DNA from 4 places in the Streptococcus sp. FDAARGOS_192 genome. Region 3 is predicted to be linked to each of the others. Evidence: predicted binding sites of a transcription regulator. Region 3 holds the regulator's gene; each other region holds the start of a gene.

Region 1 (8,248 bases), 200 kb from region 3:
GTCAAGACTATAAGTTGCTCTACAAGAGGCGTTCCAAGAAGCTTCAAATAGAGTATTTGCTTATAGGTTTAGGGTACTTTTGTGGACTCACTCATATTGTGATTGGTTACGCCTTTATACTCAGGAAAATTCTGGAGTCCTTAAAATTGACATTTACCGACTTTGCTAGATATCCTGCTTTTTTAGTTTATATGGTAACGATGATCGTTATCATTATGGGAAATCGTAGCTGGAAAAAAATCACAGAGACATTAAAAGCTAGAAAAAATGTGACAGTTCTAGCTGTCGAGCATGGTTATCCTATATTTGCGACAAAAGAAGAAGCTTAAGCAGTAGGTCAACTGCTTAAGCTTTTTTACTTATTAAGGATTTTTCAACAGTAATGTGTTGGATACCAGCTTCTTCAAAGATGTTACCGACTTCTTGATAGCCATTATTGAGGTAGAACTTAAGTGCACCGAGTTGAGCATGGAGAGAAATAGTCTGGAAGCCTTGTTCTTGTGCAAAATCTTCAACTTCTTTTAGGAGAATGCTCCCTAGACCTTGACCTTGGTAGGCATCGAGCACCGCCATACGTTGAAGGGTGACCTGAGTCAAGTCTTTATTCGGTAGTAGGCGTACGGTTGCTGCAGCCTTGCCTTTGTCATCATATAGAACAAAGTGGATGCAGTAGGCTTCATTCGCATCAATCTCGATGGAGCGAGGAACGCCTTGACCCTTTACAAAAACAGTGTTTCGGATGGCTACGGCATCGAGGTAAGTTTCTGAGAGTGTGTCTCTTGTATGTTTGATAATCATAGGGCAAGTGTAACAAAGTCTATAGTTAGTTGTCAATGAAAAAAAGCTCGATGCGAGGAGGTATCATCAAGCTTTTGATCTTGTTTTATTCTTTAATTTTTCGACCGTTTGTATCTTGGATAGGGCGGTTATTTTCAAATCCAAGGGTTTGGGTGAATTTTTCCACTTGTTCTTTGCTAACGGTTTCTTGATTCTTGAAGACAATCCAGTTAACACCCTCAGTACATGGAGGTGTTGTCAAGGAACCTTCGAAGTTGTAGTAGTCCTTGTCTTCAGGATAGAAATCGTCTAGTGATATAGCCTGAGGAAGCTCGGTTTCTGTATTGGCCGCCTGAGGCATTTTATCCCAGATTTGTTTTAAGGCTTGATTTTCATCGCCATAATTATAGAGAACTGAGATAACTGTGATTTTTCCATTATCTGTCTTATAGACGAAGTGCCCCTCTAGAGGATAAGTCTGACCATCAATTTCATTCTCACTAGGTGCGTGAAAATGAAACTGCTGTAATTTATAGACATCATCACCAATCGTTAGGGTATTCTTTGGATTTTTAAAACTGACTTCAATCGTATGCCCGTTATTTTCAACTTGAGCTTCTGATTCTTGATTATTAAGGTTTAGTTCTGGAAGATCAACGTCCTCAGCTCCGGTGATATTGATCGGAGATTGTTCTTTACCATTTTTGCTGAGTTCATAATCTTTAGAAAGGTCATCCCAATGGTCTGGACCAGTAGCACCAGTATAACCCCATTGAACGTCCTTGGACTTTGAGGATTCGTTTTTTGTATCAGACTGGCAGGCTACGAGTAGGACAGTGCTTGCTACGAGAGAGACTAATCCAATTATCTTAAAACTTTTCTTATTCATTTGTCCTCCTTATACTCTTTAATCTTATAACAATGATAGTCTACGTGTTATTAGAAACCATCCGTTTAACAGTCATTGAGTATCGTTTCTCTAAGGTGCTTCTGAGAAGGAAGCGTTTGGAGATACCAAACGGAAACGCTCTATTTTTATAGCTAATCTGATGAAAAGTCAAATGTAAATGATAGCAGATTTAGAAAAATATAATGAAAACTAGTTTTTGGCAAAAATAAAAGAACCCGCTATTGCGAGCTCTTTAGTTATTTTATCCCAAAGCGTCGTCCATTGAAAGAACTTCGTGGAAGACACGTTGTGTCAATTCAGTTTTTTGTTCTGGAGTGAGGTATTTAGTGTTTACACAGTATCCAGAGATACGTACGATAACATCTTCACCGCTCATAATCTTTTCGTAAACGTCTGACAAGTCCATAACGTTCAAGTTAACGTGTTGTCCACCGTTTTCGAAGTATCCGTCAAGGATAGTTACGAGGTTGTCAACTTGTTCGTCGTGAGTCTTACCAAGGGCACGAGGCGATACTTGAGTAGTAAGTGAGATACCGTCAGCTGCATAACCGAAGTCAAGGCTTGCAAGTGAGTTCAAGTTTTGCAACCATCCACCTTTAGCTTTGTTAGATGGGTTAGCACCTGGTGAGAAGAATTCCAATTTAGACAAGTTCACTGAACCATCTTCGTTGAGGTATACCCCTTTGTGAACTGGAGAGTTACCAGTTTGTTTAGAGTAAGCAACGTTAGAAGTGATTGTAAGAAGTGAAACTGTAGCTTCTGCATCTTTGTAGAGTTTGTGGCTACGAAGACGAGTAGTGTAAGCTTCAATCAACCATTCTGCCAATTCGTTTGAACGTGGGTCATCTTCACCCCAACGTGGGTATTCACCGATTGTTTCGTAGTCGTAGATGTAGCCATCTTCGTCACGGATTGGTTTAACTGTAGCGTATTTGATTGCTGACAATGTATCAACAGTATTTGCGAAACCACAGATACCGAATCCCATGTTAGCACGTTGTTTAGTTGGCAAGAAGGCCATTTGAACAGCTTCATAGTTGTACTTATCAGTCATGTAGTGGATGATGTTAAGGGCATCTACGTAAGTGTCAGTCAACCAGTCAAGAGATTTTTCGAAGTTAGCTTTAACAGTGTCAAAGTCAAGAACTTCATCACGGATTGGATCGATATCAAATACTTTGTAGTCTTTATGAACATCGTCGTAACCACCGTTCAAACCAGTAAGAAGGGCTTTAAGTACGTTAACACGAGCACCGAAGTATTGGATGTTGTGACGTTGTTCTTCGTTTTCTGGGTCAAGTGGTGATACACAACATGAGATACAGCTCATTTCACCGTATCCGTCTTTAGCCATAGTAGTTACACCTTCGTATTGGATAGAAGAGTGTTTGTGGCTCATGTGCATACAGTAGCGACGGAATGAGTAAGGCAATTTGTCAGTCCAAAGAACTGTCAAGTTTGGTTCTGGAGAGTTACCGATGTTATCAAGAGTGTTCAAGAAACGGTAGTCCATCTTAGTAACACGGTGACGTCCGTCAGCACCCATACCAGCCATAGAAGTTGTGATGAATGTTGGGTCACCTGAGTACAATTGGTCGTAAGCTTTTGTACGAGCAAACTTAACTGTACGAAGTTTCATAACGAAATCATCAACGAATTCTTGGATTTCTGATTCAGTGTAAGTACCACGAGCAAGGTCACGTTCTGCGTATACGTCAAGGACGATTGGCACACGACCAAGTGAAGTAGCGGCACCGTTGATTACACGACATACTGCCATGAAAGCAATGTTTGTCCATTGGATAGCTTCTTTAGTATCGAAGGCTGGACGACGAACATCTACACCATAAAGGTCACCAAGGCGAACAACGTCTTGAAGTGCTTGGTATTGAAGGTTAACTTCTTCACGAAGACGGATAGTTTCTTCGTCGATTTCTTTGATAGCATTCCAGTCGTTAACTTTTTCTTGCATCAAGTAGTCAGCACCGTAGAGGGCAAGACGAGCGTAAACCCCGATGATACGTCCACGTGAGTAAGCATCTGGAAGACCAGTAACTGTGTGAGCGTGACGTGCACGACGGATGTTTGAAGTGTAAGCACGGAAGATACCATCGTTAACTGTAGTCACGTATTTTGTGAAAATTTCGTGTACAGCTGGGTCTGGTTCATAACCGTGTTCTTTCAAAGCAGTTTCCGCCATACGGATACCACCTTTAGGCATGAAGTTCAATTTAAAGAGCTCATCATTTTGGATACCATAGATAAGTTCATCTTCTTTTGAAATGTATCCTGCGTCAATGTCAGCGATTGAAGTTGGACGAGTATCCATTGGGAAGCGTCCTTCAGCTTCATAGCCTGCTTTAGTTTCATCTACGATTTTTTTAATTTTTAGAGAGCGTTCAGTTGGTCCTGCAAGGAAGCTTTCGTCACCATCATAAGGTGTGTAGTTTGCTTGAACGAAACGTGAAACGCTAGCTTTTTCTTTCCAGTCAGTTCCTTTAAAGCCTTCCCACGCTTTTTCAAAAACATCTGTGTTGGTTTTAACCGTTGCCATAGTTTGAATCTCCTATAATTCTAGTAACAAAATTATCTGTTACATTCTCTAGAAGTATTCTATCACACAGTAACCGCTTACACAACTTTAAAACTGTGTTTTTAGAGACATTCTTTTATAATACAGTTTTGAAAACGACAAATCTGTATTATAAATTTCTGTTTTTTGGTAGATTTTGGTATCATAAGGGGAGAATGCTTTGTAGTCCCAAAGTTTTATGTGAAAAGCTTTACAATGAGATAAATCTGAGAAAGGAGGCAGGGAGCCATGTTAGAGTTTCCTCTAATAAATGATACCAGTCGGAAAATCATCCATATTGACATGGACGCCTTTTTTGCTCAGGTCGAGATGAGGGATGACCCCAGTCTTAAGGACAAACCGGTTATTATCGGTCACGATCCTAGAAAAACAGGGGGTCGTGGTGTGGTATCAACCTGTAATTACGAGGCTAGAAAATATGGTGTCCATTCGGCCATGTCTTCTAAGGAAGCCTATGAACGTTGTCCTAATGCTGTCTTTATCTCAGGAAATTATAGTCATTACAGAGAGGTAGGAATGCAGATTCGTGAGATTTTTAAACGCTATACCGACTTGGTAGAGCCTATGTCTATCGACGAAGCCTATCTTGATGTGACGATAAATAAACTTGGTATCAAATCGGCGGTTAAGATAGCCAAACTTATCCAGTATGATATTTGGCAGGAACTTCACCTGACTTGTTCAGCAGGCGTTTCCTACAATAAATTTATCGCCAAACTAGCCTCTGATTTTCAAAAGCCTGCTGGTTTGACGGTGGTGCTTCCAGAGGAGGCTCAGGAATTTTTGGAAAAGCTACCTATTGAAAAGTTTCATGGGGTAGGTAAAAAGTCAGTTGAACGTCTTCATGACATGGAAATATACACCGGTGCCGATCTTCTGAAGATTCCTGAGATGACGCTGATTGATCGTTTTGGACGCTTCGGATTTGATCTCTTTCGTAAGGCTAGAGGGATTTCCAATAGTCCTGTTAGGCCCAATCGCGTCCGTAAATCTATCGGAAGTGAGCGAACCTATGGCAAACTTCTTTATAATGAAGATGATATCAAGGCTGAGTTGACTAAGAATGCTAGACGGGTGGCTGAAAGTGCTCAGAAAACTAAAAAAGTCGGTCGAATTATTGTCATCAAGGTCCGTTATTCGGATTTCTCAACCTTAACCAAGCGTATGACCTTGGACAAATCGACCCAGGATTTCGACACCATCGAAAGGATTGCTCACACCATTTTCGACCAGCTGGAGGAAAATAGCAGTGGTGTTCGTCTCTTAGGTGTTACCCTGACAGGTTTGGAAGACCAAGAGGGCAGGCAGTTAGATTTGGATGATTTGGAGTCATGATTTAAAAACAATATAATAGGTAGAGTTTTGCTTCATACCCTGAAAAGTGACCTTGAAGAATCATCAGACCTATGCTATCTTAAATAGTAACCAATAGAAATGAGGGAATAATCTTAATGAAAAAACTGTTTACTTACTTAGGACTCGTCCTAGCAGCTTGTCTGATTCTCGTAGCCTGTGCGTCAAACAAGCCAGCGGAAAAGAAAAAGGCCACACCAACACCGACAGAACGTGCCAAGGCTGATGCGACGATTTTGATTGACACCATGCTTGGAAAATCAAGTAACGGTTTTTCAAAACTCTACGGAGAAAATTACGAAACATGGACTGAAACGAATGTCTTTGAAAAACAGGTTGCAGACACTATTGAAGAGAAGGGGTATACACCGGAAGAAAAGTATACGTTTAAATACATTGAAGGCTATGATGCCAAGACACCAACTCAAGTACTTTCTAAGTTCCTTAAGGTTCGTCGTAATATGATTGGTAAGATTCAGGACTATAAGCTGAAGGATGTCAAAGTTAAGGGAAATGATGCGACAGTTACCTTTACTTCACGTTCTGTGAGTGCCTATGGAGCTGCAGCTGCTGTTCGTACTCTCCTTATGAGTCTCTATGACAACGACATTGACAAGTTGAAACAATGGAATCAAGCTGATAACAACGATGTGGAAAAAGGTAAAGCCAAAGATCTCACAACGAAATTCCTTTATGGTGAAAACTTTAACGGAGATTTGACACAATTTAAGGATATTGATAAAGAAATGGCCTATACACCTTTGACCGGTGCTGATGATCTAGAAAAGACCTTCAAGCTAACCAAAGATGATGGAGGCAACTGGACTATTTCTATAGAAGATTATAAAGAGCTTGCCGAAGCTTTGGTCGATCATGATGAATCAGGAAGCAGAGCTGTTTACGCTGAACGCATCCATAAGAATTTATCAGATTATCAACCTGAAGACAGTAGCGATTCAAGCAGTAAGTCATCAAGTAAGGAAAAATAGAGTTTTATTGCATTTGATGTTAAACATGTACGGAAAGCTTTTTTGGGCGAGAAGAGTTGTCACACCAGTGGCAGCTCTTTTCTTATTGTTCGTTGTATCGATTCCCCTATAACCTTTATCTATCACCTCTTAGGATTTTATTATTAGACGAGTTTGTAGGAAGATGATAAACTGTTATCACTAACTATTAATGAAAGTATCGAGGATTATAGATATGAAAAAATGGCTTGCAGGTTTAGGGATTCTTGGCTTGTCGGTTTTGACTTTGGCTGCTTGTGGGAACAAGAGTGACAGTAAGGCATCTGGTGAAAAGCAGACGATTACTGTTGCGACAGACTCTGATACGGCGCCTTTCACTTTCAAAAAAGGCGACGACTTCAAGGGTTATGATATTGATTTGGTCAAGGCTATTTTCAAGGATTCGGACAAGTATGAGGTCAAGTTTGTGACGACACCTTTTGATTCCATCTTGACAGGGGTGGATTCTGGACGTTATCAGATTGCGGCTAACGACTTCAACTACAATGAAGAACGTGCGCAGAAATATGGTTTCTCAGATCCGATTTCACGTTCTAACTATGCCATCACTAGTGCTGAGGGTACCAAGTATACTAGCCTAGATGATTTGTCTGGTAAGACAACAGAGGTGCTTCCTGGCTCTAACTATGCTCAGTTGCTTGAAAATTGGAACCATGCCAATGCGGACAAGACACCAATTACTATCAACTATGCTTCTAGCTCAACTGGTCTTTCAACACGTATTCAACACATTCAAGAAGGAAAAATTGATTTTATCCTTTACGATGCCATTTCATCTGAGTACATTGTCAAAGATCAAGGCTATAAGCTAGCTGTAAACAAGATTAAAGACGATATCGGTATGAAGACTGATGGTCTTGAATATCTTCTATTCTCAAATGATAAGCAAGGTAAGGAACTCAAGACCTTTGTCAATAAACGTATCAAAGAGCTTAAGAAGGATGGAACCCTTGCAAAACTCAGCAAGGAATACTTCGGTGGCGATTACGTCAGTGATTTGAAATAAGACTGTTAAAAGTTGAGACTGCTGTCCCAGCTTTGGATTTAACACAAAGCTTTCTTTTGAGGCTTTCCTGAGGTGATGACGGACGTCAGCGACCTTCGTCGAAGCTCCATGACTAAGTTTTGAGCCTAAGGTCTCAAAACTTCCGAACACCTGAAACTTTAAAGTTTCAGGTGTTTTTCTCACGCCGGAAAGCCTCGGTTTATGCTCACTTTGTTCGTAAAATAAGGAATGAGTTCAAATCTTTTTGGTCTTAACAAGGTATTATTATCAGTGATACGATTTTCTTATCACTATGATAAGAAAAGACTATTTCACAGACTTTCTGAGTCGTGCTAAAATGAATACTATAAAATTATGATAAGATATTTGAACGGTTAGCACTAGGCTAACCTACTTTTTTAGAAAGAAAGGGCGACATTGTGAAAAAGAGTATAGAAGCATTTAATCGGTCACCTTGGTATCTCCAAGTTATCATTGGTTTGGTTGGTTTGGCAGTAGCAGTTGCTTTAGCCATTCCCCTGTCTTGGCTAGTAGAAATTCTTTGGGGCTATGTTTTGCAACTGGTTACGATTGTCTTCAAG
Region 2 (8,248 bases), 470 kb from region 3:
ATGTTTTTTTACAAAAATATGTTAAAAAAACACCAGAACACTTACAGACAAATTTGCAATCGTTTACAATCAGTTTATCAAGTCAATCAGATATTGTCAAAAAAGAAAAGGAGATTCAAATGGGTAAATTTGAACAAGAAGCCAAAGATCTGCTTGCTGCAATCGGTGGTAAAGAAAATGTGACTGCTGTTACTCACTGTGCGACGCGTATGCGTTTCGTTCTTGGTGATGACAAGAAGGCAGATGTGAAAACAATCGAAGCCATTCTTGCTGTTAAGGGGACTTTCACCAATGCAGGTCAATTTCAAGTTATCATTGGTAATGATGTACCAATCTTTTATAACGATTTCACTGCCGTATCAGGGATTGAAGGTGTTTCTAAAGAAGCTGCTAAATCAGCTGCTAAGAGCAACCAAAATCCAGTTCAGCGTGTTATGACAACCTTAGCGGAGATCTTTACGCCTATTATTCCAGCTTTGATTGTTGGGGGGCTTCTTCTTGGTCTGCAAAATGTCTTGGGTAGTATCCAATTCAGTAATCTAGGTGGTAAAACAATTGTTGAGGTCTCGAAATTCTGGGAAGGTGTTAATGAAATTGTTTCAGTCATCAGTGGTGCTATCTTTGGTTTCTTGCCAGTAGGTATCACATGGTCTGTCTCTCGTAAGATGGGGACAAGTCAAATTCTTGGTATTGTACTTGGGATTTGCTTGGTTCATCCTAGCTTGCTTAGTGCCTATGAATATGCGGCTCACAAGGCTGCAGGAGATATTCCACACTTTATCCTTGGTTTTGAAAAAGTTGGTTACCAAGGACAAGTTATTCCTGCCCTCTTGGCTGGTTTAACACTTGCTTACCTTGAAATTTTCTGGCGTAAATACATTCCAGAAGTTATCTCAATGATTTTTGTACCACTCTTGTCATTGGTTCCAGCAGTTATCCTTTCTTACGCTGTTCTTGGTCCAATTGGTTGGTGGCTTGGAGGCCTTATCTCAGGTGTGGTATTGGCCGGTTTGACTGGTCCTGTTAAATGGCTCTTCGGTGCAATCTTTGGTGCCATCTATGCACCATTTGTTATCACTGGTCTTCACCATATGACTAATGCGATTGACCTTGAGTTGGTGCGTACTGCTGGTGGTACTGGTTTATGGCCAATGATTGCTCTCTCTAACATTGCACAGGGTTCAGCAGTATTTGCTTACTACTTTATTAAACGTCACGATGAACGTGAAGCACAAATTTCACTTCCGGCAACTATTTCAGCTTATCTTGGTGTTACTGAACCAGCACTTTTTGGTGTTAACGTTAAGTATGTCTATCCATTAGTAGCAGGTATGTCTGCGTCTGCCTTGTCAGGCTTGCTTTCAGCGGTTTTTGGAGTTCAAGCAAACTCTATTGGTATCGGTGGTCTTCCAGCAATCCTCTCAATTAAACCTCAATATTGGGCAATCTTTGCGATTATCATGATTGTCGATATTGTAGTTGCTATGGTATTGACATTCCTCTTCCACAAAACTGGATTTTTAACGAAAACAGAGGAAGATGGGCACGCACAAGAAGCTCTTAAAGAAGCTTCAGAAGGTTTGGTACAACCAACGGTTCTTGTTGAATCAGCAGAGGTTGTTAGTCCACTTGCTGGCCAAGTTAAACCACTTAGCCAAGCCACAGACCCAGTCTTTTCATCAGGTGTAATGGGACAAGGTGTTGTCATCGAACCAAGTCAAGGCGAATTGGTTTCACCAGTGAATGGTACAGTGACAGTACTCTTCCCAACTAAGCACGCCGTAGGTATCGTTTCTGAAGAAGGTGTTGAAATGCTAATGCACATCGGTATGGATACGGTTAGTCTTGATGGGCAAGGTTTTGAAGCTCATGTTGTCCAAGGTGATAAAGTTGTTGTTGGTCAGCAATTGATTAGCTTTGATATGGATGTTATCAAAGAAGCTGGTCTAGTGACAGAAACACCTGTCATCGTGACCAATCAAGATGATTTCCAAGCAGATGTAGAAGGGGATCTTCCACGTGATATCAAACGTGGCGATGTTCTCATGATTGCTCATCGAACAAAATAAGTGAAGGGTGTGGAGACGTTACGGTCCGCCCTTTGATAAAAAAGAGGTTAAACAAATGGCATTAGATAAAACAAAGGTTGTTTACCAAATTTATCCAAAATCATATAAGGATACAACAGGGAATGGGATCGGTGATTTCAAAGGCATCATCGAAAAGATTCCTTATCTAGCAGAGTTGGGCGTGGATATGGTTTGGCTCAATCCTTTCTATCCAAGCCCACAACGTGACAATGGCTACGATATTTCAGACTACACAGCTGTCAACCCTGTCTTTGGGGATATGGCTGACTTTGAAGAAATGGTACGTGTCGGGAAAGAGCACAAGATTGACTTCATGCTAGACATGGTGCTTAACCATTGCTCAACGGAGCATGAGTGGTTCCAAAAAGCATTGGCTGGGGATAAGTATTACCAAGATTTCTTCTTCATTCAGGACCAACCAACCGATTGGTTATCTAAATTTGGTGGTTCTGCCTGGGCTCCTTTTGGAGATACAGGGAAATACTATCTTCACCTCTTTGATGAAACACAGGCAGACCTCAATTGGCGTAATCCCAATGTCCGTAAGGAGTTGTTTAAGGTGGTCAACTTCTGGCGGGACAAGGGCGTCAAAGGCTTCCGTTTCGATGTGATTAATTTGATTGGGAAAGATGAAGTCTTGGTGGATTGCCCTGAAAATGAAGGGAAACCAGCTTATACAGATAAACCTATTGTCCATGACTATCTTCACATGATGAATGAAGCGACTTTTGGCGCTGACGATAGTTTTATGACAGTTGGAGAGATGTCATCGACAACGATTGATAACTGTGTTCTCTATTCAGCACCGGAGCGCCACGAGTTGTCTATGGCCTTTAACTTCCATCATCTTAAAGTCGACTATGAAGATGGTCAAAAATGGACCATTACTCCATTTGATTTTGAAGAGCTCAAACGTCTCTATCATACTTGGGGCAAGGAAATGAGTGAACGTGGTGGTTGGAGTGCCCTTTTCTGGAATAACCATGACCAACCTCGTGCCTTGAATCGCTTTGTAGATATCAAGAACTTCCGTAATGAAGGAGCGACCATGCTAGCAGCTAGCATTCACTTGTCACGTGGAACTCCGTATATCTACATGGGCGAAGAGATTGGCATGATTGATCCAGACTATGATTCGATGGCAGATTATGTGGATGTCGAATCCATCAATGCCTACCAGATGCTTTTGGATCAAGGCAAGTCACCGGAGCAAGCCTTTAAGATTATCCAAGCCAAATCACGCGATAATTCTCGTACACCAATGCAATGGGATGCTTCTGAAAATGCAGGTTTTTCAACAGGCACTCCATGGTTGAAAGCTGGTAAATCTTACAAAGACATCAACGTTGAAAATGAAATCGACGGACCAATCTTTAAATTCTATAAAGAATTGATTCGCTTGCGTAAAGAAATGCCAATTATTTCAGAAGGCAGCTATCAGCCAGCACTTGAAGATAGTCAAGAAGTCTACGCCTTTGAGCGTCATTTAGACGGTCAAAAACTCTTGGTACTCAATAATTTCTATGGAAGCGAAGCTGAAGTGGAGATTCCAGCAGAATACCAGTCAGGGTGCGTGCTCTTGTCAAACTATGACGATGCAGAGCTTGCTGAAAAGGTAAGTTTTAAGCCTTATCAAACCCTAGCAATCTTAGTAAAATAAGCCAAACTTTCCTCAGTAAATGCTTTTGCTGGGGAATTTTGTTATAATGAAAGCACTTTTAATGTTGATGGAGGAAGTGTAATGACACGCTTACAAGATGATTTTTACCATGCGATTAATGGTGAGTGGGAAAAAACAGCAGTGATTCCCGATGATAAGCCACGTACAGGTGGTTTCTCAGATTTAGCAGATGAAATTGAAGACCTTATGCTTGAAACGACGGATCAGTGGTTGGCAGGAGAGAATATTCCAGACAATGCTATTCTACAAAACTTCATTAAGTTTCACCGTATGGCTGCGGACTTTGACAAACGTGAGGCATTGGGTATCGAGCCTGTTAAACCTTGGATTGAAGAATACAAGAAGCTTTCCTCATTCTCAGAATTTGCTTCGAAAATTGCTGAGTACGAGATGTCTGGTAAACCTAATGCGTTCCCATTCGGTGTATCTCCAGACTTTATGAATGCTCAATTAAATGTCCTCTGGGCAGCAGCGCCAAGTATTATTTTACCTGATACAACCTATTACACTGAGGATAATGAGAAGGGCAAGGAGCTTTTAGGAATTTGGCGTGAAATGGAAGAAGAACTCCTTGAGAAATATGGCTTTACAGCTGAAGAAATCAAAGATATCTTGGACAAGGTTATCGCCCTTGATGCTAAGTTGGCTAAGTATGTCCTTTCGAGTGAAGAATCTTCCGAGTATGTGGAACTCTACCACCCATATGATTGGGAAGACTTTACCAAGCTAGCACCGGAACTCCCACTTGATAACATCTTCACAGAAATCTTGGGACAAGTTCCTGATAAAGTTATCGTTCCTGAAGAGCGCTTCTGGACAGAATTTGCGGCAGAATATTATTCAGAAGATAATTGGGAGCTACTTAAGGCGAGCCTACTTATCGATGCTACGACAATTTGGAATGCCTATTTGACAGACGAACTTCGTGTTCTATTTGGAAAATATGGTCGTGCGCTTTCAGGAACACCACAAGCCTGGGACAAGAAAAAAGGAGCCTACTATTTGGCACAAGGACCTTACAATCAGGCTCTTGGACTTTGGTATGCAGGTGAAAAATTCTCTCCAGAAGCAAAAGCAGATGTTGAAGCGAAGGTGGCAACTATGATTGATGTTTATAAATCACGCCTTCAAACAGCAGATTGGTTGGCTCCTGAGACACGTGAAAAGGCTATTACGAAACTCAATGTCATCACACCTCATATCGGTTATCCAGAAAAACTACCTGAGACATATGATAAGAAGATTATTGATGAGAACTTGTCACTTGTTGAGAATGCACAGAAGTTAGTCGAAATTTCAGTTGCACATAGTTGGAGCAAGTGGAATCAACCTGTTGATCGTAGTGAGTGGCATATGCCTGCCCACATGGTTAATGCTTACTATGATCCACAGCAGAACCAAATTGTTTTCCCAGCAGCTATCCTTCAAGCACCTTTCTATGACCTTCACCAATCGTCATCAGCCAACTACGGTGGTATTGGTGCTGTCATTGCTCACGAGATTTCCCATGCCTTTGATACAAACGGAGCTTCCTTTGATGAGAATGGTAGTCTTAAGAACTGGTGGACTGAAGAAGACTATGCAGCCTTTAAGGAACGTACTGACAAGATTGTGGATCAGTTTGAGGGCTTGGACTCTTATGGTGCCAAGGTCAATGGTAAATTGACTGTTTCTGAGAATGTTGCTGACCTCGGTGGTGTAGCCTGTGCCTTAGAGGCCGCTAAACGAGATAAGGATTTTTCAGTTCGTGAGTTCTTTGTTAATTTTGCGACAATCTGGCGTATGAAAGCACGTGAAGAATACATGCAAATGTTAGCTAGCGTGGATGTGCATGCTCCAGCTAAATGGCGCACCAATGTTATCGTGAGCAACTTCGACGAATTCCACAAGGAATTTGATGTCAAAGAAGGCGATGGCATGTGGCGTGCCCCAGAAGATCGTGTGATTATTTGGTAATAATGATGAAATCTGTCCAAAAATGGATGGATTTCTTTATTTTTGTCGTTGTAAGGGTTTACATAACGACTAGAAAACGCTATAATATACTTGTGTTAAAGCTTGTGAAGTTTTTAACAAGTATTCAAAGGAGTTTCATATGACTAAACAAACTAAAGATGTTCAAACAGTAATTGATGAATTGGCAACAAAGGGTGTTGAAGCCCTTGATGCTATGGCTAACTTTACGCAGGAGCAAGTGGACCATATTGTTCACCAAGCTGCGATTGCTGCCCTAGATAAACACATGTATTTGGCTAAATTGGCCGTTGATGAAACAGGGCGCGGTATTTATGAAGATAAAGCCATCAAGAACATGTATGCTTCTGAATACATTTGGAATAGTATTAAATATGACAAAACTGTAGGCGTTATTGCTGAAGATAAAGAACAAGGCTTGGTTTCTATTGCTGAGCCGGTCGGTGTTATCTGTGGGGTTACACCAACAACTAACCCAACTTCAACAACCATTTTCAAAGCACTTATTGCTCTTAAGACACGTAACTCTATCATTTTTGCCTTCCACCCATCAGCTCAGAAATCATCTGCAGAGGCAGCTCGTATCGTCCGTGATGCAGCTATTGAAGCAGGTGCACCTAAGGACTGCATCCAGTGGATTGAAGAGCCATCTATCGAAGCAACTGGTCTTTTGATGAACCATCCTAAGATCGCCACAGTACTTGCGACTGGTGGACCTGGTATGGTTAAGGCTGCTTATTCAACTGGTAAACCAGCGCTTGGTGTAGGAGCCGGAAACGTCCCATCTTATATTGCTGCTGATGCTAAGGTTAAACGTGCTGTCAACGATATCATCGTTTCAAAGACTTTTGATAATGGTATGATTTGTGCTTCTGAACAAGCAGCTATCGTTGATGCAGCTATCTATGACGAAGTTAAGGCTGAATTTGAAGCACATCAATGTGTCATCATTTCTAAAAAAGCTGACATTGCTAAATTGGAAAAAGTCGTTCTTAATGAAGCGCGTACAGCTGTAAATGGTGCCATTGTAGGTCACTCAGCTATTGAAATTGCTGAAAAAGCTGGTCTTAAAGTTCCTGCAGGTACAAAATTGCTTTTGGCAGAAATTCCAGATGCAACAATGGAACACCCACTTGCCTTGGAAAAATTGTCTCCAGTACTTGCTCTTATCAAATCTGACGGCGTTGAAGATGGTTTCAAAAAAGCAGAAGGCATGCTCAATTTGGGTGGTCTTGGACACACAGCTGTTATCCACACTGAAAATGAAGAGCTCCAACTCCAATATGGTATCCGCATGAAAGCCTGCCGTGTCTTGGTAAATAGCCCATCAGCTGAAGGTGGTATCGGTAATATCTACAATAACATGATTCCATCATTGACTCTTGGTTGTGGTTCACACGGTCATAACTCAGTGTCACACAATGTTAGCTCATTTGATCTCTTGAATGTCAAAACATTGTCAAAGCGTCGCAATAACATGCAATGGTTTCGCGTCCCACCAAAAATCTTCTTCGAAAAAGATTCAATAACTTACTTGCGTCACATTGAAGCTGAGCGCGTGATGTTGGTTTGTGACCCTGGTATGGTTCAGTTTGGTTACGCTGACTTGGTTAAACGCCAATTGGAACTTAACCGCCACAGACTAGCAGTAGATGTTTTCTCAGATGTTGAGCCAAACCCATCTACGAATACGGTTTACAAAGGTTTGGAACGCTTTGTAGACTTCCAACCAGATGTTATCATCGCTCTTGGTGGTGGTTCTGCAATGGATGCTGCTAAGGCTATGTGGATGTTCTTTGAACACCCAGATGTAAGCTTCTTCGGCGCTAAACAAAAATTCTTGGATATCCGTAAACGTACTTACAAGATTCCTTACGCTCAGAAGACAACATTTATCTGTATCCCAACAACTTCAGGTACGGGTTCAGAGGTAACGTCATTCGCGGTTATCACTGATAGTGAAACTCATATCAAGTACCCATTGGCAGATTATGCTTTGACTCCGGACATTGCTATCGTTGACCCTGCTTTGGTTATGAGTGTGCCTGCTAGCGTTACAGCTGATACAGGTATGGACGTTTTGACTCACGCCATTGAATCTTATGTATCAGTCATGGCTAGCGACTATACACGTGGACTTTCACTTCAAGCGATTAAACTTGTTTTTGAAAATCTCGAACATTCTTACCGCTTTGGTGATGAAGAATCACGTGAAAAAATGCATAATGCATCAACAATGGCTGGTATGGCCTTTGCCAACGCCTTCCTTGGTATCAACCACTCACTCGCTCACAAGGTTGGCCCTATGTTTGACATTCCACACGGACGTACTAATGCGATTTTGATGCCTCACGTTATCCGTTACAATGGTCGTGATCCTCAAAAACACGCTATGTTCCCTAAATATGACTACTTCCGTGCAGACAAAGATTACGCAGATATCGCTCGTTTCATGGGATGGGGTACTGACAAACAATCAGATGCTGAATTGGTTGAAGTTTTG
Region 3 (8,248 bases):
TGGCGCTTAATACCATAGTCTAGGGACCCGCCATAAAGGTCATCTCCCAAAAGAGGCAAACCTAAGTGGGCAAAGTGAACACGAATCTGGTGCGTACGTCCAGTATGAAGATTGATATCAACCAACTTCACTCGACCATAATCAGCTACCAAGTGATAGCTCGTATGGGCATATTTCCCCGATTTATGAACCCGACGTGTAATAATAGAATCCACATCACGCGCAATCGGTGCAATGATTTCTCCCTGCTCCTCAAGTTTGGTATCACCTTCAACCAAGGCATAGTAATGTTTCTTGATAGACTTCTGCTGCAACTGCTTATCCATACGTGCGTGGGCATAACCATGCTTAGCAAACAGCATGAGACCAGATGTGTCCTTATCCAGGCGTGTCACGATATGCACACGCTGATTAGGATAATTGTTGCTAACGAAGTGATGCTTGACGAAATTAGCCATAGTATTGTCATGATTAACACTTGGAATACTAGCATAGCCATAGGGTTTATTAATCACCAAGAAGTTATCATCCTCATAGACGATATCCAAGTCAAAAGGAATTGGCTTCAAGGTTTCATGCGGTGCCTCGTCCGGGATTTCAATGGCAACCACATCTCCTTCATGGACAGGATAAGTCGCAAACTGCTCCTCGCCATTGACCCAAATATGACCACCTTCAAACTTAATCTTGGCCAGAAGTCCTTTTGAAATATCGTGCTCCTTCAAAAAGGTCTTAACTCGACATGAACGTCCTACGGTAAATTCATATCTCATTCTTCCATGTCTCCAATAAAGGAATCACGTACGCGTTCCCAAAAACTTGTGTGACTGGCACTAGCAACAAAAGAAATCTTTCGTTGGTCGATTGAAAATTCTACCTTTTTCACATTACGGTTGGTATAGGTTTTATTATCAACGGATAGAGTGTAACTTCCCATTCGGGTAGGATAAACGGTAATCTTCTCGTGCTTGGGCACAATAAGGGGACTTCCTAAGGTCCGGTACACACGATTATTAAGACTGGCAATCTCTGTCAGTTGCAAGGCTTCAATAGTGGGATGAAGGACCGCACCACCCAAGGATTTATTGTAGGCCGTTGATCCTGTAGGCGTCGACACTGACAACCCATCTCCACGGAAGCTCTCAAATAAGACATCATTAAGGCAAACATCTGCTGCCATGGTTTTCTCATTACGCTTGATGGCTGCTTCATTGAGGGCAATCGACGTAAAAGAACGACCATCAGCCAGGGTCAATTTGACATTCAAAAGAGGGTAAGAAATCTTTGCACCACTATCTTTTCGAAGCGTCTCGATTAATTGATCCACTTCACTGTCCAAATAATCCGTATAAAAGCCTAAATGACCCGTGTGAATCCCTACAAAACGCACACGCGCAAGCTCTTTTTCATACATATGAAAGGCCGATAGCAACATGCCATCACCACCAATTGAGATGACCACATCTGGATTTTTCTTGGTCAAATAAAAATCAGGATCATCTCGAAAGGCATTAAAAAGTTTCGAGGCAACACGCCTACTTTGGGGTTTGCCATTGGCAATAATAGCTACCTTCATCTCATCCGAAGAGGTCTTCATCTGTGTCATCACTATTTCCTACACTATCCTTCAAAGTTCTATTAATTGGATCAAAGAGCAACTGGGCTTCTCTAATATCATCACGTATCTTCCGCATTTCTTCGTCAAGCTCATAAGCCATACGGGCCGTAGTTTCCAAGCGAAGTTTAATCTCCTCAGGAAAATTTCCCTGATATTTGTAATTAAGGGAATGTTCAATGGTGGCCCAAAAGTTCATGGCCAAAGTCCTAATCTGAATCTCTGCAAGAATCTCCTTACGACCATCTATGGTGTCAACGGGATAAGAGATAATAACATGATAAGAGCGATAACCCGAATTTTTACGGTTTCTGATATAGTCTCGCTCTGAAACAATAGTCATATCACTACGATGACGAAGCAAAGCCAAAACCTCATCCACATCATCGACAAATTGGACCATGACTCGGAGACCAGCGATATCCTGCATATCTTGAGCCAAATTTTCAATCGAAAGGCCACGAAGGGCGATTTTCTCCTCAATGGAAGCCACTGACTTCACACGTCCGGTCACAAATTCAATAGGCGAGTGACGATTTTGCTTACGAAATTGTTTACGAATGCCTCGGAGCTTGATTTTGAGCTCACCTACGGCCTGAATATAGGGGTCTAGAAATTCTTCCCAATCCATGGTCAAGATAGGACTCCTCCTTGTCAAAAGCTTTAGTTTTTTATAAAATAAATACAATCTGTTATATTATACCACATTTGAAAGCACAAGGGAGGACACACATGAACCATTTAGAGATAGAGTACAAGACTCTACTCACCAAAGACGAGTACAATCGTTTAGCGATGCTTTTCTCCCATGTGACACCTGTTACGCAAACCAACTACTACATCGACACTCCTCAGAGTGACATGAGAAATAAAAAGTTGTCTTTGCGTATTAGGACACTTCCCACTCATGGTGAGCTGACCTTGAAAATCCCTGAAAAAGTCGGGAACATGGAGTACAACGTTACCATGGATTGTGCGGATGCTAAGGCTTTGACTAAGTCGCTGGACTTTCCTGATTGTCAAATCAAATCCATTCTTTTAGAACGCGGGGTTAAACTAGAGGACCTAACCATCCTCGGACATTTGACCACAACTCGTCGCGAGTACCAGACCAACATCGGCCTCATGGCTCTTGATGTCAATGTCTATGCTGACAAGAAAGATTACGAGCTTGAACTAGAAGTTTCGGATGCTGAGAAAGGTAAAGACGACTTTGATGCCTTTCTTAAAGAAAATAATATTGACTTTAAGTATGCCAAGAGTAAGGTTGCACGCTTTGTAGCTACCCTCAAACGAGACAAAGACTAAAATTTAGACAAGGAGTTGGCTCCTTGTTTTTTTTATTTTAAACACATGTAGCTTCAAATGCCACAAGTATTTAGAACTTCAGAGGGTAATAGATTTCTCTGAAAACGCATACAAAGGCGTTTTATCTAGCAAAGGTTCGGTATTTTTCACTAATATCATACTTTGATGGCTGAAATTTCTGCTTCTTTTTGCTAAAATAGAACTATCTGTAGTTTTATTACAATAGCCCTAACTGGGCTTAGCATCTTATTTTTTTAAAGGAGTCACCATCGTCATGGTACATCAAAAAGCAAACCCACAATTGAAATTGTTCTCGCTCAGCTCAAACCCAGAAATTGCTGAAAAAATTGCTGAGGCTACTGGATTGCCACTTGGTAAAGTATCTTCACGTCAATTTTCTGACGGTGAAATCATGATTAACATTGAAGAGTCTGTTCGTGGGGACGATATCTATATCATCCAATCTACTAGCAACCCTGTTAACGACCACCTTTGGGAATTGCTCATCATGATTGATGCCTGCAAACGTGCCAGTGCTAACTCTGTCAACGTTGTTATGCCTTACTTTGGTTATGCACGTCAAGACCGTATCGCTGCGTCACGTGAACCAATCACTGCTAAATTGATTGCCAATATGCTAGTTAAAGCTGGTGTCAATCGTCTCTTGACGCTTGACCTTCACGCTGTCCAAGTTCAAGGATTCTTCGATATCCCAGTAGATAACCTCTTCACAATGCCTTTGTTTGCTGAATACTACAACAAAAAAGGATTCACAGGAAGTGATGTTGTCGTTGTTAGCCCTAAAAACTCGGGTGTTAAACGTGCTCGTAGCTTGGCGGACTACCTTGATGCACCAATCGCTATCATTGACTACGCTCAAGATGATTCAGAACGTGAAGAAGGCTACATCATCGGTGAGGTTGAAGGAAAAACAGCAATCTTGGTTGATGATATCCTTAACACTGGTAAAACGTTTGCTGAAGCTGCTAAAATCCTTGAACGTGGTGGCGTTAAAGACATCTATGCAGTAGCTAGTCACGGTCTCTTTGCAGGAGGTGCTGCTGAAGTCCTCAACGCTGCCCCAATTAAAGAAATCTTGGTGACAGATTCAGTTGCAACTAAAGAAAAAGTTCCTACAAACGTTAAATACATTTCAGCAAGTAAGCTAATCGCTAACGCTACTACTCGTATTTTCGAACGTCAACCACTTAGCCCACTCTTTGCTTACACTGCAAACGAGGACTAAGCTATGGTTTATTTGGACAATGCGGCAACAACTCCTTTAAATACTGCTGCTATTTCAGCTATGACACATGTCATGACTGAAACCTTTGGGAATCCATCCAGCCTCCATGCTTACGGTCGACAGGCTTCTAAGGAACTTCGTGAAGCCCGTGAAGAAATGGCCAAACACTTTGGAGTCCCTGCTCGTAAGCTTATTTTCACTTCTGGTGGGACTGAAGGAAACAATACAGCTATCAAAGGTTACGCCCTAGCCAATCAATCTAAAGGTAAGCACCTGATTACAACTGCTATTGAACACCACTCTGTCCTTCACACCATGGCCTACTTGGAAGAGCGTTTTGGTTTTGAAGTAACCTATATTCAACCAGAAAATCAAGTCATTACTGCCCAACAAATCGCTGATGCCTTACGTGACGATACCATTCTGGTTTCTGTTATGTATGCCAATAATGAGACTGGCCAATTACTTCCTATTAAGGAAATTGGTGACTTGCTTGCCAATCACCAAGCTGCCTTCCACGTCGATGCCGTTCAGGTAGCAGGAAAGCTTTCTATTCACCCAGAGGAACTTGGAGCCGATTTTCTCTCTATTAGTGCCCATAAATTCCACGGACCTAAAGGTGTCGGCTTGCTCTATCATAACGATTTGCATTTTGACAACCTACTCCACGGTGGTGAGCAAGAAGAAAAACGCCGTGCCAGTACTGAAAACCTGGTCGGGATTGCAGGTATGACCGCAGCTTACAAACAAGCTAGCGACCACTACCAAGACAATTACCAGCATGTTGAAACGATTCGTCAGGCCTTTCTAGATTCCCTTACCATTCCTTATGAAATCAATGGTGGAGGACCTAGCCTACCTCACGTCATCAACATCAGTTTTCCTGATAAGGAAAACGGCCCTCTCTTAACCTTGTTAGACCTAGCAGGCTTTGCTGTCTCAACAGGTTCTGCTTGTACTGCTGGAACTGTTGATCCAAGTCATGTCATCCAGGCCCTCTATGGCAAGGATTCTGACAAGCTAAAAACAGCCATTCGCATTAGTTTATCAGAGGAAAATACCGCTGAAGAACTCCAGGCCCTAGCAGAAAAACTTAATCAAATCATAGGAGACTAACATGGCATTTGAAAAAAGCATTCATTTGACTGACTGTAAGTACCGTTACACCATCAGTCCTAATGTCAAAAAATTCACTCTACGTGATACGACTTTTGTGCAAAATAAAATCGGAAACTACGAGTTGCACCGCCTTCTCGAAAAAGTGCCTAACTCAGGCGAAGGTTTCCCACTCAAAATCACTATTAACAAAGACTTGACAGGCTTCAAATTGTCTATCACAGACAAATCTGGCCTTCGTAACGTTAATATCTTTAAAAATGAAGATCACCACATCTTGCAAGAGAAATTCTACTTCTTGATGCAGAGTTTGGTTGATCGTAACGTTTTCGAGCAAGAAGAAGTCTAAATTTTTTCTTACTACATAGAAATAGCCTATCCATGTGATAGGTTTTTAATATCGCCTCATCTACACTATTTTGTTGCAATCTTCACAAACTTTTCTTAAAATATAAGAGAATCATACTAATTAAAGAAAGGAAAGCGATCAATGACATTTGAGAAAAACATCCCAAACGCCACTGCCAAACGTCTCTCTCTCTACTATCGTATTTTCAAACGATTCCATCGTGAAAATATCGACAAAGCAAGCTCTAAACAAATTGCTGAAGCGATTGGGATTGACCCTGCTACTGTTCGTCGTGACTTCTCCTATTTTGGTGAACTAGGTCGCCGTGGTTTTGGTTATGACGTAAACAAGCTGATGACATTTTTCGCTGAACTCCTAAATGACAATGCGACTACCAAGGTACTCCTCGTAGGTGTTGGTAATGTCGGGCGTGCCCTCCTCCACTACCGTTTTCAAGAGCGTAACCGCATGCAGCTGGTCATGGCTTTTGATACAGACGATAATGAATTGGTTGGAACTCAAACTGAGGACAAGATTCCTATCTATGGGATTTCCCAGATTAAGGACAAGATTGCCCAAGAAGATATCAAAACAGCCATCCTGACAGTGCCATCAGTTAAGGCCCAGGAGGTGGCTGATCTTTTGGTTGATGCTGGAATTGAAGGCATTCTCTGCTTCTCTCCGGTCAACCTCAATCTTCCACGCCATGTGGTGGTTCAATATGTAGACTTGACTAGCGAACTACAAACCCTACTCTATTTCATGAAAGAAGAAGAAAAATCGAGGAGAAACAATGACTAAACCAATTATCGGAATCACTGCCAATGTAAGGCCTAATCCAGCCCATGAAGACATCAACTGGTCCTATGCCCCATCTGGCTTTGTAGAAGGAGTTCAAAGAGCCGGTGGCCTAGCAATCCTACTACCAGTATCCGATCCTTCGGAAGCCAAGACCTACATCTCCATGATTGATAAGCTTATCCTGATCGGTGGGCAAAACGTTGACCCTAAATTCTACAACGAAGAGAACCATGCCAGTGAAGATGACTTCTTCCTCGAACGAGATATCTTTGAAATGGCACTCATCGAGGAAGCCACTAAGCAGAAGAAACCCATCTTTTCAATCTGTCGCGGTACCCAACTCATGAATGTCGCACTAGGTGGTAGCCTCCATCAAGATATTGAGCATCACTGGCAGGACAAGCCATCTGATTACCTCTACCATGAGATGATTGTTGATGAGAACAGTAAGTTGGCAGAAATCTACGGAAGTGAAACCTCTATCAACTCCTTCCACCATCAAAGTATCAAACACTTGGCCTCTGACCTTCGTGTCATTGCGCGTGATCCTGAGGACAACACAGTCGAAGCTGTTGAGTCAAATAGTCCAGACCTTCGCTTTCTTGGTGTACAGTGGCACCCAGAGCTTCTCCTAGACAAACGTGAAGAAGACCTCAAACTCTTTGAATACGTCGTTAACGAACTTTAAAAGCAACTGAGACTGCACTCAGTTGCTTTTTCTTGTCTTTATTCCATCGGCTCAATCTAAAGCTCAAAATCCTCCCTCTCCTCACGAAAGGAATAATAGGTCGATTTGCCAACAATCAGATGATCAAGCAGACAAATCCCTAAGTCATCACAGGACCGCTTAATCTTTTGAGTAAAATCAATATCATTACGACTAGGATAGGCTTCCCCCGAAGGATGATTGTGAACCACAATCAAAGACGTTGCCATCAGATGACAGGCATAATGTAAAATCTCACGTGGCTCAGCAATCGAACGACGGACCCCACCAATAAAAACCGTCTTTTGCTGAATAATACGGTTCTGCGTATCCAAATAGATAGCCACCAGATGCTCCTGAGGCTTGTCCCCAATATCCAACATCATACGACGAGCCACCTGCTGACTGGACATAATCTGCTCAGAACGAGACAACTCAGCCTTCTCAATCCGCTTAGCCAACTCCACCATAGCCTTGAGCTCAATAGACTTCACACGCCCAATACCAGGAATCTCCTGAAGCTCATTCAAGGACAAACGAGACAAATCCGCCAAACTCGTCATCCCTTTCAAAATACGATTGGCCATAGATAAGACCGACTCAGACTTGGTCCCTGTCCGCAGCACTATCGCCAACAGCTCCTGGTCCGATAAAACCTCTGCTCCCTTCTGCAAGAGTCGCTCACGAGGCAAAAGCCCCGCCTCCTCAGATACAATACTATACATAAGAAAAACCTCCTACTTACCTATTCGTAAGTGGGAGGGGAAGTTAAACAGCTGAAGATTTTTTTAAACCTAACTTCTTTAACAAGGCTTTTCGATATGCTGAAAATTTACTCTTTAAGGTCAGTGGTTCTGCCACCTGTGACATTTCAATAAGATGAATCTTATACCGTTCTGCAAAAGATATTTCCTCTGAAGTAATAATACGATAATCAATTCCTACATCCCAGGCTTTTCGATAGAAAAGATAAGGGAGAGTATTTTCGTCAAAGTCATAGAAAATATGCTCATCCTTTAGAATAATGTTTTCCAGAAAATCTTTTGACAGCCACATAAAACCTTGAAAAACATGAAGCGAATGATTGATTACTTTTTGACATTCGTT
Region 4 (8,248 bases), 940 kb from region 3:
CAGTTGCAATGGCGACACCAGGAACAATGTTATTAGCTTCTTTCTTTCGTGCTCCAATAATGCCGGCTAATCCACCGACGAATGCTATTACAACGTCCCAAATTGTGGGCGAAGTTCTAGCAATAATTTCCGTACTTGCATAAGAAATGGGCGAAATTAAAAAATAAAGTGTAGAGGCTAAGAGGCTTACTGCAACTTGAATAAAAAGAACTTTAAACGATTTTTTGAGAAGTTTTGTATCTAATATTGCTAACGCAAAACCTACTCCAAGGATAGGTGTCATCAATGGAGAAATCAACATTGCCCCTATAATTGTTGGAATAGAATTCATATTCAAACCAATAGATGCAATCAATATCGCACACAATAAAGTGGTTAAGTCACTTTTTGATAAATCTAAATCCTCATAGATTTTGTCCCTAAATTCTATGAGAGAATAAAGTTTACCATCCTTCAAAACTTTTTCCATAACAGTACTCCCTTTTTGTTACTATAGTCAACTTTTTAAGCTCACTCTTTGACGACGTATCTAAATCATTGGTCATTATTATTGTAACTTCTTTACGTGGGCGTGTTTTATATTCTACTTTCAATTTGTAATCAATTCACTACTCCATATTAATTTTAAACTCCTACTGAAAGTGATGGAGTGTTTGGTGTATTATTTATACTATTTTGTTAGATACTTACTATTTAAAGAAAAATGTGTAAGGGTTTACATGTCTCAATTATACATTTTATTTTTACTTTCGTCACTCGAACGTCTTAGGGCTATTTTATTTTGTGACTAAAATGCTAATCAATCATATGAATGTACCAGTTTAATCAAACTTTTTATTCATAAATCAATCCATTTAGAGGAAGGCCTAATAATAGTAGAAGTATTTGTAGATTTTTAATAAAAAAATGAGATAAGTGAAATTGTAAAACTATGCAAGCGATTGCAAAGGTCGATGATGGTTTTTATGTCTATTTTTGTGTAAGCGCAAACATTTTCATTGACTTATCAATTTGATTAACTTATACTGTTATTAACAGGTATATACTAACATTAATCTTATGATTGTTAAGATTAATATAAAAAATGTTTTAGCTAAAATGTAACTCTTTAGATGGTTTGATTTTCCAAACAATCTAACTTTCCTCTATTTAGAAAGGGGGAGACATTATGCTTTGGGCTATTATTGTCGGAGGCTTTATAGGTTTTATTGCTGGTGGAATCACTAAAAAGGGAGGTTCCATGGGAATAATTGCCAATATCTTTGCAGGTTTAATTGGTTCATCTGTTGGACAGTCACTCTTCGGTTCTTGGGGGCCTAGACTAGCTGGAATGGCCTTAGTTCCATCAATTTTAGGGGCAGTTATTGTTGTTGCAGTAGTATCATTTTTCTTAGGAAAAAAAGAATAATTTTCAATATTTCGACAGGAAGACTCCAATCAACTCAAACTTAGTGCCGATAAATTAAAAAAGTGGTAAACATGGACTAGCTAATGGTTTATCAGCAAATAAAGATAACATTAGTGAGGGTGTTCAAGCTGTTTATGACTCGACTTCAACACAAAAGCTATAATTTAACTTATCTTGTTATACTTAAAAATTTGAATGTATTGTTTAAGAGCGTTCATATTTAAAAATCTTTATGTCCAAAGGAGGATAAAATTATGTCAGTAGAAGAAAAACTTAACCAAGCTAAAGGCGCTATTAAAGAAGGTTTCGGAAAAGTAACTGGTGATAAAAAAACAGAAAAAGAGGGTGCTGCTGAAAAAGCAGTCTCAAAAGTGAAAGAAGTTGCCGAAGATGCCAAAGATGCTGTTGAAGGAGCTATCGAAGGTGTGAAAAATATGATTAAAAAGGACGATAAATAATTAAATAGTCAATTGATTTTTCACATAAAAGCTACAAAAGCTACTCTACAAAAAAATAGAGTTGTCATATTCTACTCCTAATTACTCACTTATAAGATTACTTTCAAAATAACTACAAATCGATATTCTTATAATATTATTCAGTTGAAAAATCAACTTTCTTTAGATTAATTCAAATTCCTTTTTAACTCCATATACATATTCTTTCTAATAGTAAAAGCACTCTAATTTCTATAGTTTTATCCAAGCTATAGAGGCTAGAGTGTTTTTTATAACATTTTGAAGAATTATTTAATGATTGGGGGAGATTTGTATTTTTCTAGTTTTTATACAAATCAGCAAAGTATAAGTGCTAACATCATCCAGATTAGAGAATGGCAAACGTTTGCATCACTTGTGAATGTTTTCACCACCAAAACATCACATTTTCAGTGAATTACTTGATTTTCATAAGTATTAGTTTTATAATTGAAGCATAGAAAGCGCTTTCAAATATCTCCGAGTTTTTGTCCTACTTGAAGTGGTTCGGCTAACAGCCGACTTCCATTCTAGAAAGGAGTATTGTTTTGAGTCAATGTGATATTCTCATTATAGGGGCAGGTCCTGGTGGTTATGTTGCTGCTGAAGAAGCTGCCCGTTTAGGTAAAAAGGTAACTGTCATTGAGAAAAACTCCATAGGTGGCACCTGTTTGAACGTTGGCTGTATCCCATCTAAAGCCTATCTTGAACATGCCCATTGGCTATTAGCTGCTAAAGAAGCCTCTCAGTATGGAGTGACCGTTTTAAATGATAATCTTGATTTTCAAAAACTTGTTGCTCGCAAAGATCAAGTCGTAGCAACACTACAGTCTGGTATTCAATCAAGTTTTAAACAATTAGGTATCACCTATATTGAAGGTGAGGCAGCTTATATTTCTGATAAAACCTTCCAAGTTAATGGTGAAAGAGTCTCAGGTAAGTCTGTTATTTTGGCGACGGGGAGTCATCCATTTATTCCTCCTATTCCTGGTATTAACGATGTTAACTATTTGACAACAGATAGCTTTTTCAACTTAAAGGAACTTCCTCAACGTTTGGTTATCATTGGTGGAGGTATTATTTCCGTTGAGTTAGCTTTTGCCATGGCTCCACTTGGTGTGGATGTGACAGTGATAGAGGTTGCACCAACAATTTTAGCAACTGAAGATGACGAAGCACGTTCCATTATTAGAGAAAAGATGGAACAACTTGGAATTACTATTCTGGAGGGAGTTAGCATAGATAGGGTTAAAGAAAATGCTGTAATTTTAGCAGATGGGAAGTCCTACTCTTATGATAACTTACTTGTAGCAACAGGGCGTAAGCCAAATATTGAGTTAGCCCAAATGATGGGCTTGGAGCTGACCGAAAAAGGCTTTATTAAGGTAGATAGTTATTACGAGTCATCTCAATCAGGTGTTTATGCGATTGGGGATTTGATTCCTGGATATATGTTAGCTCATGTTGCTAGTAGCGAGGGAATCAAAGCTGTTCGAGCCATTTGTCGTCAGGCTGAGGAACCGGTTGATAATTCAAGTGTTCCACGGTCGCTCTTTACAACGCCGGAGATTGCTTCCTTTGGCTTGTCAGAAGAGGAGGCGGTACAACAAGGATATGATATATCAGTTGGTCAACTTCCTTATGTTTATAATGGTCGAGCCATTGCGTCTAATTCAGCAAAAGGTTTTGTTAAAATTGTCTCCGAAAAACGCTATCACCTACTATTAGGTGCCGTTATCGTTGGTCCACATGCAACTGATATTCTACAATCCTTGATTGTCTTGAAAGATGCTGAAGGAACACTTGATCAGCTTGATAAGACAATTTTTGCACATCCAACAATTTCTGAGTTGGTTCAGGAAGTTGCAAGACTGGTTTTAAGATCCTAAGGTCGATGGATAGGTTTAGCACAGCCATTCTCATTTTTTCAAATCTGTATATCTGTCAATAATATTTGTTTTTTATAAAGCTCTCTATAGAAGGAGGAAACAATATGACACATTATCAAGAATTGCCACAAGCCCTAATGAAAGAAAAACATCAGGGACAAACCTTAACCAAGGAAGAAGTTAAGGTTCAAACTGCCCATGATCTTGGTGTGGAAAATGTTTCAAAAGAAGAGGCTAAATCCATGTATAAGACTATGTGGGATATTCGAAATTTTGAAGAAAATGCACGACATTTCTTTTCAATCGGTCAAATTCCAGGATTTGTTCACCTTTACTCAGGTGAGGAAGCTATTGCGACTGGGGTATGTGCTAACTTGACTGATAAAGACTACATTACTAGCACACATCGAGGACATGGACACTGTGTGGCTAAAGGTGGAGACCTTAAAAAAATGATGGCTGAAATCTTTGGTAAGTCTACTGGGCTTGGTAAAGGTAAGGGTGGCTCTATGCATATCGCTGACTTGGATAAAGGAATCCTTGGTGCTAATGGTATGGTAGGCGGAGGCTTTGGTCTTGCGACTGGGGCTGCTATGCGCAACAAATATCTAAAGACTGATGATGTTGCTGTATGTTTCTTTGGTGATGGTGCTGCCAATGAAGGTAATTTTCATGAGTGCTTAAACATGGCCTCTATTTGGAATCTACCTGTGGTATTTGTAAATGAAAACAACCTTTTTGCAGAATCAACACCACAATGGTATTCATCAGGTTCTCCAACAATTGCTGAACGTGCACAAGCTTACAATATGCCTGGAGTTCGCGTTAATGGTAAGGACTTATTTGCTGTTTATCAAGTGGCTAAAGAGGCCGTTGAACGTGCGCGTCGTGGAGATGGTCCAACGTTAATTGAAGCTATTACTTATCGTAACCATGGCCATTTCGAAGGAGATGAGCAAAAATACAAAGCACCAGATGGAATCGAAAAAGAATGGGCAGATGTGGATGCCTTGGAAGTATTTCGTGACCTGGTAACTGAAAAGGGTATCCTTAGCCAAGATGAATTGGATGAGATTGTTGCCCAATCACAAAAAGATGTTGAAGATGCAATCCACTTTGCTCAAGAGAGCCCAATTCCAAAAGAAGAAGCTCTCTACGAAGACGTATTTGCAGACTGATTGAGGAGGATTCATAATGACTAGAGAAACATTATTTATGAAAGCCATCAATGAAGGGCTCGATCAAGCCATGGAAAGAGACGAGCGAGTTGTTCTCCTAGGAGAGGATATCGCAGGTGGTGTTAATGTTGAACACTTAGAAAATAATAATGAGGATGCCTGGGGCGGTGTCATGGGTATCACACGAGGATTGATGCCGAAATATGGCAGGGAACGAGTTATTGATACTCCGATTTCTGAGCACGGCTATTTATCAGCTTCGGTTGGAATGGCGCTTACGGGACTAAGGCCTGTACCAGAGTTGATGTTTAATGATTTTATTGGATTCTGTTTTGATGCCCTATTAGGACAGGCATCTAAGATGCGTTACATGTTTGGCGGTAAAGCTAAAGTTCCCATGGTTGTTCGTACTATGCACGGGGCAGGAGCTTCAGCTGCGGCGCAACACTCTGGATCCTATTACGGTTTATTTGGATCGATTCCTGGTATTAAGGTGGTCGTTCCTGCTACCCCTTATGATGCCAAAGGATTACTCCTAGCATCAATAGAGGATGATAATGTAGTTATCTTTTCTGAGGACAAGACTTTATATGGATTAAAAGGGGAAGTGCCAGAAGAATACTATACTGTACCAATTGGTAAGGCTGCCGTTCGTAGAGAAGGTAAGGATTTAACAATTGTGACAATTGGTAAGATGTTGTATGTAGCCTATGAGGTCGCCGACCGCTTGGCAAAAGACAACATTTCTGTAGAAGTGATTGATCTTCGTACAGTTGCTCCATGGGATGAAGAAACAGTGTTAAATTCCGTGAAGAAAACTGGTCGTTTAATTATTGTGGATGAGGCAAATCCACATAACAATACTGCAACTGATATTGCATCTGTAGTTTCAGATAAAGCTTTTGATTATCTTGATGGACCAGTGAAATGTGTTTGTGCACCAAATACTCCTGTTCCATTTGCGACAAACTTAGAACAAGCCTATATTCCTGATGCGGATAAGGTTTTGAAAGTAGCTGATGAATTGATTCAGGACTTGAAAGGATAGGAGGGCGCTTATGGCAACAGAAATTTTAATGCCCAAGCTCGGCCTAACCATGACTGAAGGACTCATTCAAAAGTGGTTGGTCCAAGTTGGTGATACAGTAACAAGTGGTCAGCCTTTATTAGAAATTAGTTCTGAAAAATTGACTAGTGAAGTCGAATCCCCTGCTTCTGGGGTTGTTCTAGACATTGTGCATGGTGAAGGTGTTACAGTTAAATGTAAGGAAGTCGTTGGATGGGTTGGTCAGGAAGGAGAGGATGTAGGAACCCAAGAGGCTCCTGCACAAGAGGAAACTCCAACTGAAGTCGCTAAAGATTCAACACCGTCTAGTCCTAAATCTACTACAGCACCTATAGCTCGTACTAGTGGTGAACGCATTTTCATTACACCGGTGGCTCGTAAGATGGCTGTTGAGAAAGGCTATGATATCTCCCTTATTAAAGGGACAGGTGGAAATGGTCGTATTACAAGACGTGATGTAGAAGCTTACCAACCAAGTCTTGTTGTTGATAAGGTTGTAGAACCTCTACCACAAGCTATGACCTCAGTCCAATACGGTGAGGGACTCGAAGGCATGCGTAAGATTATTGCCGAACGTATGATGAGCAGTCTTCATTCTTCTGCTCAATTGACACTCCATCGTAAGGCTGATTTAACTGAGCTTTTGAAATTCCGTAAAGAACTTAAGGCCAAGGTCCATACTCCACTTGAAAATGGTGAACTAGGTATTACAACTCTATTAACTAAAGCAGTAACCAAAGCTTTGAGAGATTTTCCATCTTTGAATGCTTGGTATGGCGGGGGCGTTCATCAGATTCAAGAACGCATTCATATTGGTATGGCAACAGCTTTGGATGATGGTTTGGTTGTCCCTGTGATTCGAGACGCAGACCGTATGACTTTAGCAGATCTTGGTCAAAGCATTAAGACTCTGGCTAATCAAGCTCGAAAAGGTACACTTCCATCTGACCTATATAGTGGTTCTACTTTCTCAATTACGAACCTTGGTGGGCCAGGTGTAGAATACTTCACACCAATTCTAAATTTCCCAGAGGTGGCAATTCTTGGAGTAGGAGCAATCCAACAAGCTTTAGCATTTAATGAGGAGGGAGAAGTTGTTCAAAAAGACTATCTTCCATTGAGTCTGAGCTTTGACCATCAAGTCATCGATGGTCTCCCAGCCGCTGAATTTTTAGCACAAGTTATATCTTATCTTGAAGATCCTTATCTCCTTATCTTCTAGTGGATTTAAATTTTGCAAGGTTAAGATTATCAATTAATAGACATATTATAGGTTAAAATATAAAGTTTTTTGCTAACCTTGTCTAGCTCAATAGCTAGCGTAAAGCTTACACAAAGAGAAGACTAACTTGGTCTTCTCTTTTCGTGTTGCTAAGGGGGAGAGCTTTTCTTAAGTCAAGTGGGAATTTGTCTATCAATTTCCTAATGTCTTTTAATAACAATATACAAAACCCATTTGTGATTTTGCCTTTCTTCAATCTTTGAAAAGCCAATACTTGTTAATAACTGACTCAATTCAGAACTTGTTCCATAATCTGTCATATGATACTTAATTTTTTCTTTTTCGGAAGCAATAATCAGAGTGGAAGGATTGGACATGACTCGATAGATTTCCTGAAAGCTTTGTTTTAAATCTTTCCAGAAAATATGGGTCTGAATGGCAAAGACAAGATCAAAATAATGATTTTGGTAGGGAAGGTTTTCGACATTTCCAACTATCAGCTGGACACTATCGTTTTCTATTGACTTTAAAAGCATCCGTTTAGCAGTTTGATAAGACTCCTTGGAAATATCAATGCCATGAATGTCAAGATTTTTATCTAAAGCAAGTAGGTTTTTGATAGTGCTACCACCGCCATAACCGACTTCTAAAATACGACTATTGTTAGGGATAGTGGTTTGTTTTATTGCCCAAAGGCTGAGTTCCTTAAAATAGGATGACCAGATGTTGGTAATCACTCGGCCAACAAGACCACTCGGATTTCTAGATTGCTTTATAAGATATTGAATGAGCATGTTCCCTCCCATTTTTGAAAATAAAGTTTGAAATATAGATGGTTTAAATTCAAACTTTATTATAGAGAAAGCAAGTAAGAATAGCAAGGAAAAATGAAATATATACACATATATTTCAAACTTATGCTACAATTGGTAATAACAGAGGTATTCACATGAATCAATATCAAAAGACGACTGAGAAAAAGAAGCAAGCGGTTATTCAAGCAGCTTTG

The links. The regulator Rex, encoded in region 3, represses fermentation and respiration genes when NADH is low (regulators of the CRP and FNR family bind a similar motif). The targets are predictions, from matches to a motif close to TTGTGAANTANTTCACAA.
Region 1: pflB (formate C-acetyltransferase) is a predicted target of Rex. The motif match lies at 4,459-4,476, and genes of this name have one in related genera.
Region 2: adhE (bifunctional acetaldehyde-CoA/alcohol dehydrogenase) is a predicted target of Rex. The motif match lies at 5,830-5,847, and genes of this name have one in related genera.
Region 4: lpdA (dihydrolipoyl dehydrogenase) is a predicted target of Rex. The motif match lies at 2,261-2,278, and genes of this name have one in related genera.

What each region holds. Positions count from the first base shown of each region.
Region 1 is NZ_CP020431.2:1,452,256-1,460,503, reverse strand. Features, by position in the region: gene A6J31_RS11525 (hypothetical protein) at 1-329, shown strand, start outside; gene A6J31_RS07490 (GNAT family N-acetyltransferase) at 346-798, opposite strand; gene A6J31_RS07485 (carbonic anhydrase) at 884-1,666, opposite strand; gene pflB (formate C-acetyltransferase) at 1,929-4,241, opposite strand; gene dinB (DNA polymerase IV) at 4,509-5,615, shown strand; gene A6J31_RS07470 (peptidase) at 5,732-6,622, shown strand; gene A6J31_RS07465 (transporter substrate-binding domain-containing protein) at 6,837-7,667, shown strand.
Region 2 is NZ_CP020431.2:1,713,679-1,721,926, reverse strand. Features, by position in the region: gene treP (PTS system trehalose-specific EIIBC component) at 120-2,069, shown strand; gene treC (alpha,alpha-phosphotrehalase) at 2,125-3,750, shown strand; gene A6J31_RS08770 (M13 family metallopeptidase) at 3,832-5,727, shown strand; gene adhE (bifunctional acetaldehyde-CoA/alcohol dehydrogenase) at 5,867-8,248, shown strand, end outside.
Region 3 is NZ_CP020431.2:1,247,380-1,255,627, forward strand. Features, by position in the region: gene A6J31_RS06425 (RluA family pseudouridine synthase) at 1-773, opposite strand, end outside; gene A6J31_RS06430 (NAD kinase) at 770-1,606, opposite strand; gene A6J31_RS06435 (GTP pyrophosphokinase family protein) at 1,578-2,252, opposite strand; gene A6J31_RS06440 (CYTH domain-containing protein) at 2,348-2,923, shown strand; gene A6J31_RS06445 (ribose-phosphate diphosphokinase) at 3,198-4,169, shown strand; gene A6J31_RS06450 (cysteine desulfurase family protein) at 4,173-5,285, shown strand; gene A6J31_RS06455 (DUF1831 domain-containing protein) at 5,287-5,634, shown strand; gene A6J31_RS06460 (redox-sensing transcriptional repressor Rex) at 5,776-6,435, shown strand; gene A6J31_RS06465 (gamma-glutamyl-gamma-aminobutyrate hydrolase family protein) at 6,428-7,123, shown strand; gene radC (RadC family protein) at 7,180-7,866, opposite strand; gene A6J31_RS06475 (rhamnan synthesis F family protein) at 7,910-8,248, opposite strand, start outside.
Region 4 is NZ_CP020431.2:304,939-313,186, forward strand. Features, by position in the region: gene A6J31_RS02585 (DUF389 domain-containing protein) at 1-469, opposite strand, end outside; gene A6J31_RS02590 (GlsB/YeaQ/YmgE family stress response membrane protein) at 1,169-1,408, shown strand; gene A6J31_RS02595 (CsbD family protein) at 1,663-1,866, shown strand; gene lpdA (dihydrolipoyl dehydrogenase) at 2,433-3,773, shown strand; gene A6J31_RS02605 (thiamine pyrophosphate-dependent dehydrogenase E1 component subunit alpha) at 3,878-4,951, shown strand; gene A6J31_RS02610 (alpha-ketoacid dehydrogenase subunit beta) at 4,968-5,999, shown strand; gene A6J31_RS02615 (dihydrolipoamide acetyltransferase family protein) at 6,010-7,239, shown strand; gene A6J31_RS02620 (class I SAM-dependent methyltransferase) at 7,440-8,033, opposite strand; gene A6J31_RS02625 (TetR/AcrR family transcriptional regulator) at 8,189-8,248, shown strand, end outside.